3 regions of the Lysinibacillus sp. FJAT-14222 genome follow, and region 1 is predicted to be linked to each of the others. Evidence: riboswitches for the same ligand, from Rfam matches in the RefSeq annotation. Region 1 holds a riboswitch; each other region holds the start of a gene.
What was found. A riboswitch is a leader RNA that binds a small molecule or an ion and turns the genes downstream of it on or off. The one in region 1 is predicted to bind S-adenosylmethionine.

Region 1 (3,282 bases):
CCGTTTTAATACCGATATTCCAAATGGAGACAGCCTGCACAGAGGTAATGACAAGTAAAGCAGCAAGTCGACTATCACGTGGTAAGCCAAATGCTGCGACCATTCCTAGTAGTATTGGTACAACTGCGCCTGCACGTGCAGTAGCAGAAGGGACAAAGAATGCGAGCGCTATAGATACTAAAATAGCACCAAATACAATGGCTTTCGTTTTTGTCCCTACTAGTGACAGTATCCATAGCGCAAGACGTTTATGTAAATTGGTAATTTGCATGGCTGCTGCTAGGAAAAGAGCAGCGGCTACTAGTGCAACAGCAGAGTTACTAAATCCACTTAATGCCAATTTTAACGCATCTGATGTTCCTAGCACTGTCGCTGGATCTTCCATTGATGGAGCTAAACCTAGTAAAATTGTAACAAGAGCAATAATCATGGCTGAGCTAACGGGGTAGGATACTGCTTCAGTAACCCAAAGAATGACTGCGAAAGCTAAGATGGCTAGAGCTCGTTGTCCAGCTACAGGTAAATCGCCGTTGTTAGGTAAAAAAGTAATGATGATTAGTAAAGCGAAGGCTAATCCAATCCAGAGCGGCTTCAAATTACGTTTTGGTTTTGCTTGTTCAGAAGTAGACATACTTTTTCATCCTTTCTACATGACTACAATTTTCTATAACATCGGCTAGTAAGATGCTTTTTTAAGAAAGTAATTTGTATATTTATTGTAAAAAAAACCAGTATGTGAAATACTCTCTATTTATAGCGATAATAGGCGGTTACGAGAAAATATATGGTCATAGAAAAGACAAAAATATCCAAAGTAATATTATTTCTTTTTCTTGAATGCAGAAGTTACTTTAGGCTCAGTTCCCTGAATTAAGCGTTGTATATTTTCGATATGCAAAATGATCGCTATTCCTAAAAGTAGTAGGGCTATAATTGTCGGGCCTACTCCAGGAATCCATAAATATGTTGCTGTACAAAAAACAAGATAAAATTCAAGTACACCGACAATTAGATAATTCGTCGTGAAGGACAAAAGAACAAATAAAATGAGTGCAAATAAACCAATTTTCCAATCGATTGCAAGTAATATCCCTATGATTGATGCAGTTCCTTTACCGCCATTGAAGCCCATATGGAATGGGAAATTATGACCAAGAATGACACCAGCAGCTATGATATAGGTTAAGAGCCAAACTTGTATTTCTGTTAAATGTGTTGCATCTGCTAGATAGATATGGGCACTGATAATAGCTGCTACGCCTTTACCAATATCGATAAGTGCAACTAATACGCCGTATTTCCATCCAAGGGAAAGTGTTGCATTGGATGCACCTGCATTGCCATGACCAGTCTTTTTTAAATCTACCCCGGATAAAAACTGAGCAACTTTAGAGCCGTGAATACAACCAATTAAATAACCAACAAGAAGAAAAATGATAACGGCTTTTAACATAAAAGTTCTCCTTTCAAAATAAATAGGATCATCACCAAAATTTAGGGCTAACACTTTAAAACGTATGTCATTGCATATAAGTTGATTGGAGTGGAGACTGGGCGACTCCTTGGGATCTGTGCGAAAGCGAAGCGACAGCAACAAAGCGCCCAGTCGGAACGGAAATCAACCCAACTTTTGGTGGTAAACCAATAGATACTAAAATAGTGTATGCGTTCGTTTTACGTAAAAAAGCAGACAGAAGTTTCGGAAAAAATAAAATTTTATTGTTGACAGAAAAAAAGTCTATGTTTATACTGTGTAACAACGATGGAAATTGAATCTCATACTCTTATCAAGAGCGGCGGAGGGATAGGCCCTATGATGCCCGGCAACCAGTAAGTGACGAACTTGCTAAGGTGCTAATTCCTACAGATTCTTACTTGGATCTGGCAGATAAGGGGAGGAAAACTTGCAACCGCAACCCTCTTCTTAGCTGAAGGGGGTTTTTGTTTTCTACAGAAAAAATCCTCCTCATCTCCGGTACCATCGTAAAAAAGTAACCATTTGGAGGTAGACAATGACAAATTTTAAACCAGAAACATTGCTGTTACATGGTGGCCAAGAGCCAGACCCGGTAACAGGATCTCGCACAGTACCCGTATATCGCTCAACAGCTTTCGTTTTTAAAGACACAGCTCATGCGCAACGTCTTTTTGCTTTAGAGGAAGCGGGCAATATTTACACACGTATTACAAACCCAACTGTAGATGTTTTTGAAAAACGCGTCGCTTTATTAGAAGGCGGTACAGCAGCGGTAGCACTTTCATCTGGTGCAGCAGCTATTGCATTTTCAATTTTAAACCTTGCTGGGGCAGGGGATGAAATTGTTGCAGGTAGCTCTTTATACGGAGGTACTTATAATTTATTGGCAAACACACTACCAAACTACGGTATTAAAACAATTTTTGTAGACGAAACAAATCCAGAAAATTTCAAAGCAGCTATTACGGATAAAACAAAAGCGGTGTTCGCTGAAATTTACGGTAACCCAAGTTTAAAAGTGCTAGACATTGAGGCAGTAGCGAATATAGCACATGAAAACGGCTTGCCATTAATTATTGATAGCACATTTGCTTCACCTTATGGCTCAACACCAATTGACTTCGGTGCCGATATCGTCGTTCATTCCGCAACAAAATGGATTGGAGGCCATGGTACAACTTTAGGCGGCGTTGTCGTAGACGCAGGGAAGTTTGATTGGACTCGTGGACGTTTCCCAGGCTTTACTGAACCAGATGCTTCTTATCATGGTTTGCGTTATGGTATTGACACAGCAGCGGCTGCATTTGCCACAAAACTGCGAGTGCAATTACTACGCGACTTCGGTCCAACATTAAGTCCAGATGCAGCATTTAATTTATTACAAGGTTTAGAAACGCTTCATTTGCGTATTCCTAAACACAATGAAAATGCGTTAGCGGTAGCTGAATATTTACGAAACCACCCATCTGTGGAATATGTAAATTACAATGGCTTAGAAGATTTCCCTACTCATGATTTAGCAAAAAAATATTTGAGAAATGGCTTCGGTTCAGTGCTTACATTTGGTATTAAAGGTGGACGTGAAGCAGGGCGTAAATTAATCGATAGTGTGAAATTATTCTCGCACGTAGCAAATGTAGGGGATGCTAAATCATTAATTATCCATCCAGCATCTACTACACATCAGCAACTATCAGCTGAGGAGTTAATCCAAACTGGCGTAACCGAGTCGCTCATTCGCTTATCCATCGGTTTAGAGGCAGTGGAAGACATTATTGCAGATTTAGAACAAGCTATTGAACAAG
Region 2 (3,282 bases), on a different contig from region 1:
ATCCCACGAGCAAGAATATATGACATACTTGATTTACTCGTTGAAAAAGGGTTAGTACTGAAAGAAGAAACTACAGATCAAACGACGTACTCTTCCATTCCTGTCGCTGTATTTTTACAACAAGTTCAGCAACGTTGGCAATCGAATTTCACGTCAATTAGTGATCAATTAGAAAAATTAGAGGTAAAAGAGCAGGAAGCGGAGCATAAGGTTGTCACGCTAAAAGGAAAAGAGGCAATCGTCAATTATTGTCAGTCATTATTAAAAAAAGCGGAGAAAAAAGTCATATTATCGATGTGGGAAGATATGTATGAAGCATTACGAGAAGATATTCATGAGGTGTCTGAGCATGTTCCAGTTCGTGGAATTACACTGTTTGTGGAGGAAAATGAGGCATCTATTGACCGGCACCGCATAACACAATATACGAGAAAATCTTCCACGCCTCATTGGTTTATTTTATCTGTAGATGGTCAGAAAATGATTTATGGCCACTCACCGTCAAATCAGGAAACGGCTTTTATTACAAATGACCCAGTTCATATTTATTTACTAGAGGATTATATATGGCATGACGTCCTTGTCAATCGACTGTTAAAGCGTGATGATAAGGAGCTTGAAGAATGGATTACTAAAGAACGTAAAGCATTTTTCTTGGAGTAAAGGCATTAAAAAAAGAATCTGCTCTAAGCAGATTCTTTTTTTTGTTAAACAGCGACTGTCGTCTTATGAATAAAATACTTTATCAACATTGTATTTAGCGCGGAATGTATTGATCGCGTAAGTTTCGTAAATTTCACGTTCCATTGGATCTTCTACTTCATACACTTCAATTTTGAAAATTTCATCACGATGATTTTTCAACGGTGAAACATTGTCCTCAAAATGCTTTTTAATACGTTGACGAATTTTACGTGCTTTACCGACAAATAATAGTTCGTTCTCTTCGTTATAGAATAAGAAAATACCACCGTTTTCACGCGTGATTTTATGGAAGTCGATAAAACCATGGTAAGGTGTGATTGGCACATCACCTGGCTTTAAATCTTGCTCGCGTTGGCGAATCACTAAATCTGGTTTTGGAAATTCAATTTTAATCAAACTTTTCACGTTCCTCTCTGTTACTAAAGGTATATGTTAACATAAGTACTGCATGTTTTCCATCAATTTCGCATTGTCGTAATTGCCGCTGTCGCGCAAAAAAGATTTGTAGCTGACGCTTCGCTTTCGCACAGAAAAGATTTGTAGCTGACGCTTCGCTTTCGCTAGATAAACAATGCGTCTCTCCAAGATTAGTGTTGAACAAATTACAAAATGCCATGCATGTTAATAACAAAATATTCTATGTATTATTGATATTCTTAATTGTTCATGTTACAATTCTTTTTAATTAAATAATCTTATCAAGAGAAGCTAAGGGATTTGGCCCGATGACGCTTCAGCAACCTCTAACAAAAGTTAGAAAGGTGCTAATTCCAGCAAAGGATTTGTCCTTTGAGAGATAAGAGTGAACGTGATAAAAATCCTTCTCATTCTATCTCAAATGGAATGAGGGGGATTTTTTAATTTTATCGTTTAATAATCGATTAAAGACTTTATGAACTTTGCGCAAGGCCGCGCATTGATACTAAGGCACAAATTGATGTTAGAAAGAGAGAAACAAAAGAGAGGGGAATGCAAGATGCCAATTAATATTCCGAAAAACTTACCAGCTGGAGAACATTTACGTGAGGAAAAAATCTTCGTAATGGAAGAGGACAGAGCGAAAACTCAGCAAATTCGTCCGTTAAATATATTAATTTTCAATCTAATGCCGGAAAAAGAGAAAACAGAACTGCAATTACTACGTTTACTTGGTAATACACCGTTACAAGTCAATATTACATTTTTAAATACAGCTACGCACGAATCGAAAAATGTCAGTAAATCACACTTACAGTTATTTTACACGACCTTTCATCAAATTCGCCATCGCCGCTATGATGGTATGATTATAACGGGAGCGCCAGTTGAAAAAATGGCTTTTGAGGACGTGAACTACTGGCAGGAAATTTCAGAAATTATGGATTGGTCCAAGAAAAATGTAACATCGGTCCTTCATATATGTTGGGGTGCACAGGCAGCGTTATATCATCATTACGGTATCGGCAAAATTGAGCTTCCTGCTAAATGCTCAGGTGTATATTCTCATGTCATTACGGATTTAACAGTGGATTTAGTACGTGGTTTCAGTGATTTATTTACAGCTCCACATTCTCGTTTTACATCTGTTTCTATTGAGGAAGTACGCAACCATCCTGATTTACGATTACTCTCTTATTCAGAAGATGCTGGTGTTTTTATTGTGCAATCTAAGGACAATAAAAATATCATGATTACCGGCCACCTTGAATATGATGCGACAACTTTAGCTGATGAATATAGTCGGGATGTCGCGAAAGGATTAGATATTAATGTACCAGTGAATTACTTCCCAAATGATGATCCAGGAAATGAACCAATTAATACGTGGCGTGCCCATACGCATTTATTATTCTCGAATTGGTTGAATTACTATGTTTATCAAGAAACACCATACGAATGGGATTTTGTTGATCAAATTGAATATCATATTTAATGCTGTTCAATAGCAATTGTAAAGAAAAAATGATGACCTTAATAACTTCAAGGTCATCATTTTTAACTTCATTATGTTATTAATTTTCCGACGAATCTTTATTTTTATCACTGTTTGGAGTATTTCCAGTATCGCTATCATTCTGTGTAGCACTGCCGGCATCGTTTTCACTTTTATTTTGAGTAGAATTTTCGCCATTACTGCTACTTTCACTTTGAGAAGCGTTTTCGTTATTGCTACTACTTTCACTTTGAGAAGCATTTCCGCTATTGCTGCTACTTTCATTTTGAGAAGCATTTCCGCCATTGCTGTTACTTTCATTTTGAGAAGTATTTTCGCTCTTGCAGTTACTTTCATTTTGAGTAGAATTTCCGCCATTACTGCTACTTTCACTTTGAGCAGAATTTTCGTTATTGTTACTAATTTCACTTTGAGAAGCATTTCCGCCATTACTGCTATTTTGACATTGAGCAGAATTTTCGCTATTGCTACTACTGTCACTTTGTGAGGCATTTTCGCTATTGCTACTACTATTACTTTGAGAAGCATTTCCGCTATTGCTGCTACTTTCATTTTGAGAAGTATTTTCGCTATTGCTACTAATTTCACTTTGAGAAGCATTTCCGCCATTGTTGCTACTTTGACTCTGAGAAGAATTTCCATTT
Region 3 (3,282 bases), on a different contig from region 1:
TTCCATGAATTTTTTCAAGCACATCTGGTCTAGTTAGCACAAGATTTTCATTACAGCCATCATATTCCTCGCCGCCAAAATCCTCTGCTGATAAATTTTCATTTTGTAGCATTGTACCCATTGCGCCATCAAGAATTAAAATTCGTTTTTCTAATTGTTCTTCAATCAAGTGCTTAGCCATTTATACTTACCCCTTTTTTCTGTTCATCCAATTGCTCAATAAATTCCATCAATTCTAGTGTCATATCATAGCGCAAAAATGGTGTGATGAGGTAAATACCATTGAAATATTCCGCTGCTACTTCTACTAACTCCTTGGCAATTGCAATTCCTTCTAGTGTTGCGCGTTCTTTATCATCACCACAAGCCTTCATGCGGGCTAACGCATCATCAGATAGTTTGATGCCCGGCACTTCATGATGTAAGAACTCCGCACTTTTATAGCTCGTTACTGGCATAATGCCTAGATAAATTGGTGTTTCTAAATGCTTTGTCGCCTCGTAAATTTCCACGATTTTTTCCTTTGAATAAACAGGCTGTGAAATAAAATAATCTGCCCCATGCTCAATCTTCTTTTCTAATCGTGCTACAGCTCGGTCTAATACACGTACATTGGGATTAAACGCAGCCGCTACAGAGAAATTCGCCTTTTTACGAAGAGGTTTCCCTGAGAATGATACTCCTTCATTTAACTGTTTTATTAACTGGATTAGCTCCATTGAAGATACGTCATAAACGCTAGTCGCCCCTGGGAAATCGCCTACCTTTGTCGGATCTCCAGTAACTGCTAAAATATCATGAATGCCTAGTGCATTTAATCCCATTAAATGTGATTGAAGACCAATTAAATTACGATCTCGGCATGTTATATGTGTCAACGGGCGTACCCCATGTGTTTCTTTTAGTAAGGCACCCATTGCAACATTACTAATTCTTGGGGATGCAAGTGAATTATCAGCCATCATGACTACATCTGCGCCTGCTTCATATAATTTTTGGGCACCTTCAATAAAGCCTTCAATTTCTAAATGTCTTGGTGTATCTAACTCCACTATAACTGAGCGTTCACGTTTTACTTTTACATGTAATGGCTCATAATTTGGTGGCTCTGCCTCACGTACAACCTCTACTTTTTCTGGCTTCGCGTGCTTTTCCTCTACTGGAGATAGCTCCTCTAAGTATTTTTTCGCCGCGGCAATATGCTTCGGTGTCGTACCACAGCAGCCACCGATTAAACGTACCCCCTGATCTCGAAGCTCTACAGCTGCTCGACCAAAATAATCTGCTTCTGATTCATAAACAACACGGCCATCCTCCAAATCAAGAAGAGATGCGTTCGGATACGTTGACATAAATGCCTTTTCAGGAAGCTCTACACCTTCAAATGCTTGTATAGTATGGTGAGGACCTAAGCGACAGTTAACACCTACGATATCAGCACCTAGCGCTTCAAGTTCATGTAAAGCGTTATTTAAACTCATTCCATTTTGCAAAACTCCTGGTTCATGCATAGAAACTTGAGCAATAATCGGTAATGTTGTTTTAGCTCGTAGCATTGTCAAAGTTGCTGTTAGCTCTTCAAAATCATAATATGTTTCAAGTAAAAGGCCGTCTGGAACTCCTGCAAGTAAAACAGTTGCTTGCTCTTCAACCGTTGCTAAAATTTCCTCTAATGTTGCGTCACTCTTTCGAATACCACGGATCCCCCCAATAGTACCCAAGACAAATTGTCCACCATCTGCCGCTGCTCGTTTGGCAATCGTCATAGCGGCTTCATTAAACTGCTGCACACGTGATTCTAATCCATAGCGGGCTAACTTTATGGCATTAGCTCCGTAAGTGTTCGTTTGAATAATATCGGCTCCAGCTGCTATATATTCTCTATGAATCTTTTCAATTAATTCAGGTCTATGAACATTCATTTCTTCATGACAGTACTCCAAGCCATAGCCGTATAATACTGTACCAATTGCACCATCTGCTGTAAGAACATGCGTTTTTAACTTTTCAAGCAATCCCATAAAACTAGCCTCGCTTCCCTTATCTTTAAAATAAAAAAAGCCTTCTTTCAAAAAAAAAGAAGGCTTTTACGTCGTTTCGTAATTGTTTTTCCTTCTCATCTTCGACACAATGGTCTTCTGGATTTAGCACCTGACAATAAGTTGGTTGCTGAAGCTTCATAGGGCCAGTCCCTCAGCTTCTCTTGATAAGAATGTAGTATGAATTTTTTAAATAATTAAAAGAATCATATCGTTAACGAACGATTGAGTCAAGACTATTTCACTGAACAGAGGATAATTTCCACCTGAAATACTATATTTTGCTTTAAATCAAACAATTACGATAGTTTTCCAGCAAGCTCCTCACCAATTTTTTTACCATTTTGAATACAAGCACCTATGCCTACTCCAAAATAAGAGCATCCCGCTATTGATAGATTTGGATAGTTTTTCTCAAGCTCTTGTACTAGACCTTGCAACGCTTCACGATGTGCCAAGTCATACTTCGGCATTTGGTCGATCCATTTTGTCACATCAACAACAGTTGGTTTTTCCTCAATCCCCAAGCTTTTTCTTACATCCTCTAGGGCAACAGCTGCCAACTCTTCATCTGTCATTAAACGTAATCTCTCATACTCAGGGTTAATGCTCTTATAAAAAAGTCGCACAAGTAATTTCCCTTCTGCTGAGGTGTGCTTCCACTTGCGACTTGTCCAAGTTGCTGCATTACATATAACATCCGAATTATGTGACACAATATAGCCTGTTCCATCTGCAGGTAATCTATTATCGGGTACATCAAATCCTAAATAAATCGTAATTGCGGAGGCAGTATTGAATTGTTCAAAATAGCGGTTCAAAGATTCATCCTGCAATATGCTTTGTACCGATTCATTCGGAAGTGCCAATACAACATGATTTGCTTCAATCATTTTACCGTTTGCTAATGTAACGGAGTATTGATTCTCCTGCTTTTTAACACTAGTAGTGGCAATTCCCTTAATAATTTCTACATCCGTTAATGTTTCTTCAAGTCGATCAATTAGTGATGATAAACCATTTTTAAAGGAAATAAATTTTTTATTTGCAGCTTGCACAAATTGTTCCCTGTTTGCATCGAAACCTTTAATAATACTACCGAAATCATTTTTGTAATCGATTAGATACGGTAAAGTGGAAGCAATTGAAAGTTGATTTAAATCTCCTGAATATACACCTGCAAGTACGGGCGCTATTTGGTTTTGAACAAGCTCCTCGCCTAAATAATACGTTAAAAATTCCC

Region 2: linked by a shared signal. The riboswitch ahead of metA (homoserine O-succinyltransferase) and the one ahead of AN161_RS09250 (O-acetylhomoserine aminocarboxypropyltransferase/cysteine synthase family protein) in region 1 are both predicted to bind S-adenosylmethionine.
Region 3: linked by a shared signal. The riboswitch ahead of AN161_RS13350 (bifunctional homocysteine S-methyltransferase/methylenetetrahydrofolate reductase) and the one ahead of AN161_RS09250 (O-acetylhomoserine aminocarboxypropyltransferase/cysteine synthase family protein) in region 1 are both predicted to bind S-adenosylmethionine.

Annotation. Positions count from the first base shown of each region.
Region 1 is NZ_LIYL01000019.1:50,227-53,508, reverse strand. It holds gene AN161_RS09260 (DASS family sodium-coupled anion symporter) at 1-631, opposite strand, end outside; gene AN161_RS09255 (glycerol-3-phosphate acyltransferase) at 821-1,453, opposite strand; SAM riboswitch class I at 1,782-1,895, shown strand; gene AN161_RS09250 (O-acetylhomoserine aminocarboxypropyltransferase/cysteine synthase family protein) at 2,013-3,282, shown strand, end outside.
Region 2 is NZ_LIYL01000012.1:3,275-6,556, forward strand. It holds gene AN161_RS05875 (TrmB family transcriptional regulator) at 1-663, shown strand, start outside; gene AN161_RS05880 (nucleotide excision repair endonuclease) at 727-1,101, opposite strand; gene AN161_RS28615 (hypothetical protein) at 1,094-1,306, opposite strand; SAM riboswitch class I at 1,398-1,508, shown strand; gene metA (homoserine O-succinyltransferase) at 1,682-2,617, shown strand; gene AN161_RS27370 (endospore germination permease) at 2,697-3,282, opposite strand, start outside.
Region 3 is NZ_LIYL01000025.1:53,585-56,866, reverse strand. It holds gene metH (methionine synthase) at 1-181, opposite strand, end outside; gene AN161_RS13350 (bifunctional homocysteine S-methyltransferase/methylenetetrahydrofolate reductase) at 174-2,021, opposite strand; SAM riboswitch class I at 2,114-2,213, opposite strand; gene AN161_RS13345 (protoporphyrinogen oxidase) at 2,339-3,282, opposite strand, start outside.